Regions from separate parts of the Pseudohongiella acticola genome, predicted to be linked through region 1. Evidence: predicted binding sites of a transcription regulator. Region 1 holds the regulator's gene; the other holds the start of a gene.

Region 1 (5,838 bases):
AAAGATCAGGGCGGACAATTGCTGGCCCGTATCAAGGGTATACGCAAAAAGCTGTCACAGGAGCTTGGGTTTCTTGTGCCCTCTGTCCACATTCGCGACAACCTTGATCTGCAACCTAATGAATACCGCATTAATTTGATGGGGGTCAATATCGGTGGCGCGGAAATACATCCTGAGCGTGAAATGGCCATCAACCCGGGCCAGGTCTACGGTAAAGCCCAGGGTATAGCTACCAAGGATCCTGCATTCGGGCTGGAGGCCCTGTGGATCGAGCCACCCCAACGTGATCAGGTGCAGTCGCTTGGTTATACCGTGGTAGATGCCAGTACGGTTGTTGCCACTCATATGAACACGCTGTTGCACAAACACGCGCATGAATTGCTGGGACATGATGAGGTTCACGAGCTGTTGGGAATTCTTGCCAAGTCGTCGAAGAAACTGGCGGAAGAGTTACCCAATCAACTCAATGGCAATGTGCTTCGCAAGGTTCTACAGAACCTGTTGCAGGAGGGCATCCCCGTCAAAGATATGCGCAGTATCGGCGAAGCATTGGCGTCTGTCGCTGGCAGGAGTCAAGATCCCGTCACTTTGACCGCCGCGGTGCGTGTGGCGTTGGCACGCGTAATCGTTCAGGGCATCTACGGTAACAAGGCTGAGCTGCCTGTTATCACCCTTGATCCAACTCTGGAACAGATATTGCTTAAAGCAGTACAGCAAAGCGCTCAGCAACAAGACGGTGGTTACATCGACGATAGCGTGGTTATCGAGCCCGGCATTGCCGAGCGTTTGCAGCAGTCGCTGATGCAGGCGGCACAACGGCAGGAAATTGCCGGCAATCCGGCAGTGTTGTTAGTAGGAGCGCCACTGCGACCTCTGCTGAGCCGGTTTGTCAGGTTCACTCTGTCAGGTGTGAAAGTGCTGTCATACCAGGAAGTACCGGACAACAAACAAATTACGATTGTCGCCACGATTGGTCAGTGAAGATCGTGGTTCGAAACTACCGTAAAAACGAGATGTGAGGAGCAACAATGCAGCTTAAAAAGATCCTGGCCAAAGATATGCGGCAAGCACTTCTTCAAGTGCGCGAGGAACTGGGCGAAGATGCTGCCATTTTGTCGACGCGCAGTCTGGCAACAGGCGGAGTTGAGGTCATCGCGACCCTGAGTCCAGCGCCGGTAGTAAAAAAGCCGACAGAAGCGGCAGCTGTGCCTCCACCTTCGGTCAGCAAGGCTGAGATGGGCGCCATGCGCAGCGAGCTGCACAGTATACGTACATTGCTCCAGCAGCGTCTCAACGGGCTGGCCTGGGAGCAATTTAGCAGCCAGTCGCCACTGCAGGCGGTGATCTGGGAACGGTTATCGGCGATGGGTGTGCCGGGTTTTCTGAGCCGGCAGTTGCTGACTGCAATCAAACCGGGGAAAACGCTGGATCAAGTCTGGAAACAGGTATTGGGAAGCCTGGTCAAGGCGCTGCCAGTGTTAGGTCATGATCCGATTGAGCAGGGCGGTGTGTTTGCCTTTTTGGGGCCAACCGGCGCCGGCAAGACGACGACCATCGCTAAACTGGCGACCCGGTATGTTTTGCAACACGGTCCGCAGGATGTTGCGCTCGTTACCACTGACAGTTTTCGCCTGGCGGCGCATGAACAATTGCGGACACTGGGACGAATCCTGGGCGTGAGTGTGCGGATAGTAGACAACCAGCATTCCCTGGACGATACGCTGGAAAGCCTGGGCCATAAACAGCTGGTTCTGGTTGATACTGCCGGCCTCCCGTCTCATCATCCGGAGCAGCAACGACAACTGACACTACTGCGTGATCAGCCACAGGTACAAAAATGGGTTGTCCTGCCGGCGACAAGCCAGGCCCAGGTTTTACGGGCTGCATGGAAAACCTGTTCGACGGCAGATGTTTCTGCGTGTATTCTCACTCATCTGGATGAGGCATGTGTGCTTGGCGATGCGCTCGCGCTGACCATCGAACGCGATCTGCCCGTGGTTTATGAAACCTTTGGACAGTCGATTCCCGATGATATTGCGTTGGCACAGGCTTCGGCGCTGGTAAAACGCGCTGTTGCCCTGGGCAGAAGACAAGCGGCCGTGCCTGTTGAGAAAGAGCGGCTAATGACCGAATATGGCAGTCAGTCACCAGCCGAACTGCGTGTCGCAGGGCTGAACTAACGGGCTGACGGTCTGGCCGACGGTAACCAGTTGGGGAGAAAACAGGGAATGCATCCCATTCAAGTGCTTGCAGTGACCGGTGGTAAAGGTGGCGTAGGCAAAACAAGTATTTCAGTAAACCTCAGCCTGGCGCTGGCACAGCTGGACAAGCGCGTCGTTCTAATGGATGCTGATCTCGGTCTGGCCAATGTCGATATTCTATTGGGTATCAAGGCCCAACGTACCATTGCTGATGTCCTTTCTGGCGAATGTTCACTGCGTGACATCATGGTTCCGTCACACGGAATTAACGTCATACCGGCGTCCTCTGGTGTGCAGTCACTGGTCACCATGGGCCCTAATCAACACGCTGGTATAGTTAACGCGTTCAGTGAACTGGCGGACGAACTGGATGTCCTGGTGATCGATACGGCCGCAGGTATCTCTGACTCTGTCGTCAGTTTTGTCAGAGCTGCGCAGGAAGTGCTAGTCGTTGTCTGTGATGAGCCGTCGTCAATGACAGACGCTTATGCCCTGATTAAATTATTACACCGGGACTGCCATTTGCAGGACTTCAGAATCGTTGCCAATATGACCCGCTCTGAAGGCGAGGGGCGCAACATGTTCAATCGATTTGCAGGCGTTGCGGGTCGGTTTCTGGATGTGAATCTGCGCTATGCGGGTGATATACCGTTTGATGAAACGCTTCGCAAGGCAGTTCAGCGACAGCGCCCGACGCTGGACTCCTATCCGGGCAGTAAAGCTGCCGGCGCTTATCGTCGACTGGCAAAGGAGGTCAGTCAGTGGCCGGTGAGAACGCAGGCGACCGGTCAGATGGAGTTTTTTGTCGAGCGACTCGTTCAGGGGATGTCCTGATAAGGACTCAACGGGATTGTTTATGACAGGATCTACAGGCGCCTCAGTCTATCAGGACGTGCAATCCGGAAGCATGAATGAGCTGGTTACGCAGCATGCTCCTCTGGTGAAACGTATTGCGCATCATTTGCTTATGCGAATGCCGTCCAGTGTGCAACTTGATGATCTGATTCAATCAGGCATGATTGGCCTGCTGGAAGCTGCCCGCAAGTATGATATGTCCAAGGGTGCCAGTTTTGAAACCTATGCCGGCATTCGCATACGTGGCGCCATGCTGGATGAGATTCGTCGTGGTGACTGGGCCCCACGTTCAGTGCACCGCAAGTCACGCGAGGTGGCAGCGGCCGTCAAATCGGTAGAGATGCGCACTGGCAGTGACGCCAAAGACACCGAAGTAGCCGAAGAATTGGGCATTGACCTGGAAACCTACTACTCGATCCTGCAGGATGCTTCCGGCAGCCGGCTGTTCAGCTTTGATGATCTGACAGAAGGCGGGGACGACTCCGCGCTTGAAGCTGCGTCGGGCGAAATATCAGGCCCGGCAGATGAAATTCAGGACGAGGACTTTCGGGCGCATCTGGCGAAAGCGATTGAAGGCCTGCCAGAGCGTGAAAAGCTCGTACTGGCACTTTATTACGATGAAGAACTCAATCTGAAAGAGATTGGTGAGGTTCTGGGCGTCAGCGAATCCCGTATCAGCCAGATACACAGCCAGGCGGCACTCCGTCTGCGCGCGCGCCTTCAGGAATGGCGCTAAGCTACCTGATATCCCACACCACAAGCGCTTCGCGCTGAGCTATAATGCTCGCCATCTGAATTTATTTCCTTATTAGTGCTAAATTTTTTTAACTTTCAAGCGATAACCTGCTAGGGAGATACCTCGCCGGTGGCGTGTATCCCCGGGTTGAGCACACGACGTGGAGGCGGTTTTGGACAAGAACATGAAAATACTCATTGTTGATGATTTCTCAACAATGCGTCGGATTATCAAGAATCTGTTACGGGACCTGGGGTTCACCAATACCGCTGAGGCAGATGACGGTAGCTCCGCGTTGCCAATGCTGGAGAACGGGCAGTTTGATTTCCTTATCACCGACTGGAACATGCCGGGCATGACCGGTATCGATTTGCTAAAGGCCTGCCGAGCCAGCGAAAAGCTGAAAACCCTGCCTATACTGATGGTGACGGCTGAGGCGAAGAGAGATCAGATTATCGCAGCGGCCCAGGCAGGTGTGAATGGCTATGTGGTGAAACCTTTTACGGCAGCGGCGCTGCAGGAAAAGATTGAGAAAATCTTTGAGCGCATCGACGCCAACAATTAAGGGAAGCCAAATGTCAGATTCAAAGAAAAATACATTGGCAAAAGCGGGCAAAGTCCCGTCGGATTCCGAAATTTCAGAGCTGGCTGCAGCCGGCGCTAAAAGCTTCATGGATGCCATGGTTGAGCGAAAACAGCAGCTGTTGGAAGCGCTGCAACGGGACGACATGGCGGCAGTGGCCGATTATATCCATCAGATAAACCACGCTCGAGATGAAACGCTTTATGTTGAAGTGGGCCGACTGACCCGGGCCTTGCACAATGCCCTGAAGGATTTTCATCTGGAAATTGGTTTGCATGGCAGTGCTGAGGTCAAACACGAGCTGTCGGAAATGGCGGATGCTCGCAGTCGATTGAACTATGTTATTGCCATGACAGAAGATGCTGCCAATCAGACCATGGACCGTGTCGACGAAGCTGCGCCCATGGTGCAAAAGCTCGTTGATGACAGTGCCGACCTTCATAAAGACTGGATTGCCTTCCAGGCTGAAGGCGCGACACAGAAAGACGCTTCGGCAGCGTTGTTTGAGCGTGTTGGTGAGCTTCTGCAGCGTATCAGCGACGACGGACAGGGAATACATACCCGACTCACCGATATTTTGATGGCGCAAGGTTATCAGGACCTTAGTGGCCAGGTAATCAAGCGGGTAATCGAGCTGGTCAGTGACGTAGAACAGAATCTGGTTCGGCTGGTCAAACTTGCCAGTAATGTTGAAGAGGTTGCCGGTATCAAGCCGGCCAGCAGTGACCAGAAGGCTGAGCGGGACGAGAGTCAACGCATTCGTGCTGAAGGGCCGCAAATCAATCAGCAGAATAATCAGGACGTGGTTTCAGGCCAGGATGATGTCGACGATTTGTTATCCAGTCTTGGATTTTGACTCACGCAACAGCCAGAGGCTGATGATGGTGAATCGCAGGAGAGCAGCAACATGAGTTTTTTTGATGACGAAGAGATTCTGGAAGATTTCCTGGTCGAGGCCGGTGAAATTCTGGAACAGCTCTCTGAGCAACTTGTGCAGCTGGAAAAACAACCGGAAGACAAAGATCTGCTGAACGCGATCTTCCGCGGCTTTCACACAGTCAAAGGCGGCGCAGGTTTCCTGCAGCTAACGCCAATGGTCGACTGTTGCCACGTCACTGAGAACCTGTTTGATAACCTGCGTAATGGTAAGCGCCAGGTGACCTCGGAATTGATGGATATTGTGTTGCAGGCGCTTGATTGTGTGAACAACATGTTCGCCCAGATCAAAGAGCGGGTGCCGCCGGAACCGGCAAGCGACGAATTGCTGGAAGCGTTGCAAATGCTGGCAAATGGTGATGACCTTGAGCCTGCAGCAGCGAGCCCGGATGCGTCAGTTGTTGCTCAGGTGACGGCGCCACAGGATGCGAAGCTTTCCGCTGAAGCCAGTGCCGGTGATGACATGACTGACGAGGAATTCGATCAGTTACTGGCAGCACTGGACTCGGCGGACTTTGAAGCGGAAG
Region 2 (5,838 bases), on a different contig from region 1:
CAACAAAGGCATGCACAGCCGCCGCAGAGTCACGCAACTGTTTTTCATCAACACGGCGCTGCACGTCCATTTCCACAATGTCGTACCAGGCCGGCATGATATAACCCTGGTTAATGGTTACCGGTATTGACGGCGCATGCGGAAAGATAAAACGAACAGCCAGCTCTGCCGGCAGATGCAGCTCCGGAACCAGGCCGGCGAAATCATTGCCGTCGGCGCCCAGGCCATGGAGCCAGATCACCGCGGCATCAGATGCCTTTCCCGGATTGCTTTCACGGACGATGGCAGGTAAAAGTGACATAAACATCCCCAACTGTATTTTTTGATCAGGCACTCGGCCCGGATACATGACAGCAGGGATTATAGGGGACTGAACACTTGCTATCGACTATAATCAGACTTATGAACAAAAACCCTCTCGCACACATCCGGCCCGCGGCGGCATTACTGCGCAACATTATTGCCATGGTCATGTTGTTATGCAGTGCCCAGGCTTATTCGCTGGATCCAGACGCGTTGCGCGACAGCCTGCGCGGCAGCGACCGGGACATCTCCGACCGGATGCGTGATGATGCCCGCAAACCGGTTGAAGTCCTGACTTTTCTGGGCCTGCAGGAAGGCATGACCGCGCTCGATGTTTATGCTGCCGGCGGTTATTACACATTTGTGCTGTCACATGCAGTGGGACCTGACGGCACCGTGTATGCACAAAACTCACCGCGTGCGTCGCGTTACGATGAAGACCGCACAGATATGACTCAGGGCGAAGCGCTGGACGGAAAAATAGAAAAAGGCAACCTGACCAACGTGATTCGTGTCGACAGGGCTATCCGCGACAATGGTCTGCCAGACGCTTCAATCGATTTCATTCTGGTGTCTCAGATATTGCACGATTATTACAACGGCAGCCCGGCCCGGGCGTATGGCTTGCTGGTTGAGCTGCACCGGTTGCTCAAACCAGGCGGCATTATTGGCATTATTGACCACACCGGCACTGAAGGTAACGATAACCGCCGCCTGCACCGTATGCAGAAGGCCCAGGCAATTGACGTGATTACGCGAGCGGGTTTTATCGTCGAAGCGGAAAGTGACCTGCTGGCCAACCCCGACGACAATCCCCGTCGCTCAATTTTTGACCCTCTACTTAACCGCGGCACGGACCAGTTTCTGCTGCGCCTGCGCAAACCCGGAGCCTGAAACCCATGGAAGACGTCGTCGACATGTTGCGTGAACGTAACGAGACAATCCCCGTGCCGCTGGATTTGCCTGATGAAGACCTGCTGGTAGAAATAGAAGAACAGCTGTTGATGTCATTGCCTGACGATTTCCGTGACTACCTGCTGGAAGTCAGCGATGTGGTTTTCGGCAGTCTGGAACCGGTTACCGTCACTGATCCGAGATCACACACCTTTCTGCCGGACGTTGCCGCACAGGCATGGAACGATGGCATGCCCCGCTACCTGCTACCGGTCTGTCAGCTCGGCGACGCGTATTACTGCATCAACAACGAAGGTGAGGTCCGTTTCTGGAATGGCAACAAACTGGGCAAAGACCCGCAAGGGTCAAAATCCTGGCCCAGCATCTGGCACTGGGCGCGTGAAGTCTGGCTACAATGCTGACTAATTGAGCAAGGCTGACAGTCGAGCATCAGCGCCCAGCACACGCACTATGCGCCCACGGTCGTCAACAATGGGCACAGAGATCGTAAAACAGAAATCGTCAGTCGCCGCCGAACGGTAGACGTCAGTGATGTGAGCACATTTGCTTGCCACAACCGCCCGAAACCAGTCGCGACCGTTCCAGTCCTTACCTTTTGCCGAGTCTGATCCACGCCCGGCGAGATCAGGCGCAAAGATGTTCTCACTGATCTGCTTGCCATCGGCACCGACCAGATACATCAATTCAAAATGCGCATGCCTGCCCAGTGCCTGATGCATGAGATTCTCTGCTTGCGACACGCCCCCATCCAGCAGAACGCGTTCCTGCGCCAGGCGGCTGATATCATCACAGGCCTGAGTGTGCACCTGAAGCCGGAAACTGCCGAGACTCTCAAGTAAGCGGTCACTTTCACGGTGAACCTCATGACCGCGCTCACCGACCTCGGCTGCCTTGCGTTGCATGTCAGCCGCCACGGTGGAGACGGTGTGCACATCGCGGTTAACCGTCGACATCGCCATGCCCATCTGTTCCGTACTGGCGGCAATGCCATGTACTTTCTGATCGAGGTCGTCCATTGCCTGACGGACGCCGCCGAGCTCACTGCGTATATGGCGGACGCTGCTCGCGCCTTCGCTGACCGCCAGCTGCATCTGCTCTCCTGCGCGCCCCAGTCCGGACACTTCGGTCTTGAATGACTCGATGATCGTCGCCACCTGGCTTGCTGCATCGGTGGTGGTGTTGGCCAGCGACCTGACCTCTTCTGCGACCACGGCGAACCCGCGTCCATGTTCGCCCGCGCGGGCTGCTTCGATCGCTGCATTCAACGCCAGTAGATTGGTTTGTCGAGAGATATTGGAGATCGACGAAATAACCCGCACCACTTCATCGAGCTGGCCCTGCAGACTGGTTATCACCTGCGCCAGGTGCTGCTCGGTGGTACTGACCTGGGTGATGCTGTTCTCAGCCTGTTCACTGTCGGTTTCGCAATTGCGCACGGCCTTGGCGACCGAAGCCGACAACCTGGCGACATCGGTGGTGGCTGGAATCAGCTCCGACTCGATTGCAGTGGTAACCTGTTCGCTACTGCTGGCAATGGCTTCGGAAGATTGCGCCAACTGCGACCCCGTCTGCATGGTCTGATGCGCGATCGCAGACAAGGCCGGCGCCTGAGCGGCAATGCCCACTGCGGCTGCAACGCCACCCTGAATACGCTGATGCAGCTTCTTTTGCAATCTGATCAGCGACTGCCCGGCGGCACTGTCAATGCCTCGATAATCAGTCAGATTCAGGTCTGTGGACAGCGCATCAAGTGCCTCATCCACAGCACTACGTTTGCGCAGCGGCTTCAATATACCCATGAAGGTTCGTCCTTATTCTGTAAAGTCCTGTTATCAACAAAGCAAACAAGGTGCCAGCTCCCATTCCTTGCCGGAAATGTATCGGCAATACGGCAGAGAGCCTTAGCAGCGACAGGCAGCATTAACAGAAACCAGCGGAACCGGACGCAGGAGGCACCAAAAAAGTGCAACGCAGGAAGAATCGCACTGACAGTAGGCGAATAACAGCAGGTAAAATACAGCTGGCGAAAACTAACGCCAGTGTATTATCGAATTTGCATAATAATGGATCAGCTTCTCAAATTCCGGATTAACCCGGTAAACATCATTTTCTTCCAGCAATATGTGGCGATGACGCAAGTTTTCCAGCGCTGCTGCAATGGTTTTCTGTCGCGGTTTCTGTTCGTCCCGGATCGCCGCACCTGCTGCAATCATGTCATCGATAATATCGTCGCAACCGGCCACAATATCCAGCGACCGCATGCCCTGGTGGTTTTGCCTGGTGAATACGGTTGCGATCACCGGTACCGGCAACACCGGGATCACATAGCGCACTGCCTGCATCAGGTGCTCAGCGAGCGCAGTCACCGCCGGAATACGATCACGCTGTGGCAAGTCGGCAAATAGCAGCCTGTGTTTTTCACAGTATTTGCGCATATCAATCGGTATACCAAAATTAACGCCAGCGTAACCGTAGCGCTGCCAACGACTGCGCGAATCGGAGAATATATTGACCCGCAGAAAACGCAATACCCTGGAGAATGTCTGCCACTTGGTAAAACGCCGACTCTTGTCATCCCAGTGCATCAGGTTCTTGTCTTCAATAACCCTGTCGTAATTGATACCCACTGGAATAAACGTGATGTTCCGGTGTTTGCGATGATCGTAGTGACGCAGCATGTAGTCCAGAAACCCGATCTTGGGTTGCGCCACATTGCCATCACGGCTCAGCCCACCTTCCAGAAACACCGCCTGACACACACCCGAGTCGGTAGCCAGCTGCACATAACGCCCCAGTACTTTTCTGTACAGTGGGTTCTGTGAGCCACGTCGCACAAAAAAGGCACCCATCGCCCGAATGATGGATTCGAGCGGAAATACGCGCGCCCACTCGCCAACGGCGTAAGACAACGTTACCTGTTCCGCTGCCAGATAACAGATCAGGATATAGTCCATATTGCTGCGGTGGTTCATGACAAACACGACCGTTGAATTCTTGTCCAGTGTTTCAAGCACAGTCTGGTCAACAGCCGAAACACGAATCCGGTACAGGAATCGCGATATTTTTTTGGCGAACCAGTAACCCAGCTGGTAGTAAACGTACGCGTTAAACGATGGCACAATTTCCCGGGCATAACGTTTAACATCTAGCAGCAGAGCTTCCCGCGGCACATTGGTCTCACGTGCCTGGCTGTCTATCAACGCCAGTACCTGGGGATCAAACACAAGCCTGTCAATCAGCTCCTGCCGCTTGGTTTGCTGAAAGGGTTTGATCTTGATACTCAAACTGGTATTCAACCGCTCAACGGCGCGATTGAGACGCCGCCGGACAAACCAGCGTACACTGGGATAAAGCACACTGACGACAACGGCGTACACGGCAGCAGCCCAGAGCAGAACGTAGAGCCAGGTCGGCAGGCTGACGTTATCGTCGAGCATAATTTACGAGCCCTGAGTCGCGTGCGCCTGCAGATAAACCTCCAGGTTGGCACGTGCTGCGTCGTCAAACCACAAACCCAGTTTGGTGCGTCGCCACAAAATGTCATCGACGCTACGGGCCCATTCCTGCGCACATAAGTAGTCGACTTCACAGGCATACAGGCCCGGGCCAATGCAGGCACCCAGCGCCGTCATGTCTTCCGCCCCGGCCAGGATCTCGCTGACTCGCCGCCCGTATTGCCTGACCCAGCGTTCGCGCAGGGCCGGCTCGAGCCAGGGGTATTCGGCCGACAACTCAGCCGACAGACTTTTTTGGGAGTCGAACTCACCGCCCGGCAATTGTGCATTTGCTGTCCAGTCATCACCCATGTCGGGAAACACTGACGACAGTTTGTGCAATACCGCTTCTGCCAGCCGCCTATAGGTGGTGATCTTGCCGCCATATACCGTTAGCAGGGGGGCCGGCGCCATGTCCAGCTCAAGTGTATAGTCGCGCGACACCTTGCTGGCGTTCTCCACTTCCTCATCAATCAAAGGCCGGACGCCCGAGAAGTGATGTTTGACGTCCTTTTCACTCAGACCTTTGCGGAAATACTGATTGACGATATCCAGCAGGTAGGTCACTTCCTCGGGAGAAATTTTGGCTTCAGCGGGGTCATCGGAAAAATCCTGTTCGGTGGTTCCGATCAGCGAAAACTCGTTTTCGTAGGGAATCACAAAAATTACCCGACCATCGCTATGCTGAAGCATGTAGGCCTCGTCACCGTCGTAGACCCGTGGCACAACAATGTGGGAGCCTTTGACCAATCGCACGGGTTCGGTTGACGCCTCCGGCAACAGTTTCTTACCCAGCTGACTGACCCACGGCCCGGCCGCGTTGACGACGCAGCGCGCCGACACCTGGTGCCGGACACCGGTATCAGTCTCAGTCAACGTCGCCTGCCAGGCTGACTGACCACCGGCATCAGTTATTGCCGACAGGCTGTTGCACGCCGTTCGGGTTCTGATCACGGCGCCATGACGCCGGGCCTGCATCGCATTAAGAACAACCAGCCGGGCATCGTCTACCCAGCAATCCGAATACTCGAAACCTTTACTGAACCCGGCCACCAGGGGACTGTTGTCGCCAAAACGAATGGCTTTGGACGCTGGCAGGGTGACTCGCTTGCCGAGGTAGTCGTAC

What was found. The regulator FliA, encoded in region 1, starts transcription of late flagellar genes. The targets are predictions, from matches to a motif close to CTAAAGTTTNNNNNNNNNNNGCCGNTAA.
Region 2: PHACT_RS15530 (methyl-accepting chemotaxis protein) is a predicted target of FliA. The motif match lies at 3,096-3,123, and genes of this name have one in related genera.

Annotation. Positions count from the first base shown of each region.
Region 1 is NZ_MASR01000001.1:401,102-406,939, reverse strand. It holds gene flhA (flagellar biosynthesis protein FlhA) at 1-981, shown strand, start outside; gene flhF (flagellar biosynthesis protein FlhF) at 1,029-2,180, shown strand; gene PHACT_RS01825 (MinD/ParA family protein) at 2,229-3,035, shown strand; gene PHACT_RS01820 (RNA polymerase sigma factor FliA) at 3,058-3,792, shown strand; gene PHACT_RS01815 (chemotaxis response regulator CheY) at 3,977-4,357, shown strand; gene PHACT_RS01810 (protein phosphatase CheZ) at 4,368-5,231, shown strand; gene PHACT_RS01805 (chemotaxis protein CheA) at 5,283-5,838, shown strand, end outside.
Region 2 is NZ_MASR01000003.1:287,576-293,413, forward strand. It holds gene PHACT_RS15515 (alpha/beta hydrolase) at 1-301, opposite strand, end outside; gene PHACT_RS15520 (class I SAM-dependent methyltransferase) at 403-1,197, shown strand; gene PHACT_RS15525 (SMI1/KNR4 family protein) at 1,203-1,619, shown strand; gene PHACT_RS15530 (methyl-accepting chemotaxis protein) at 1,620-3,017, opposite strand; gene PHACT_RS15535 (1-acyl-sn-glycerol-3-phosphate acyltransferase) at 3,249-4,655, opposite strand; gene glpD (glycerol-3-phosphate dehydrogenase) at 4,659-5,838, opposite strand, start outside.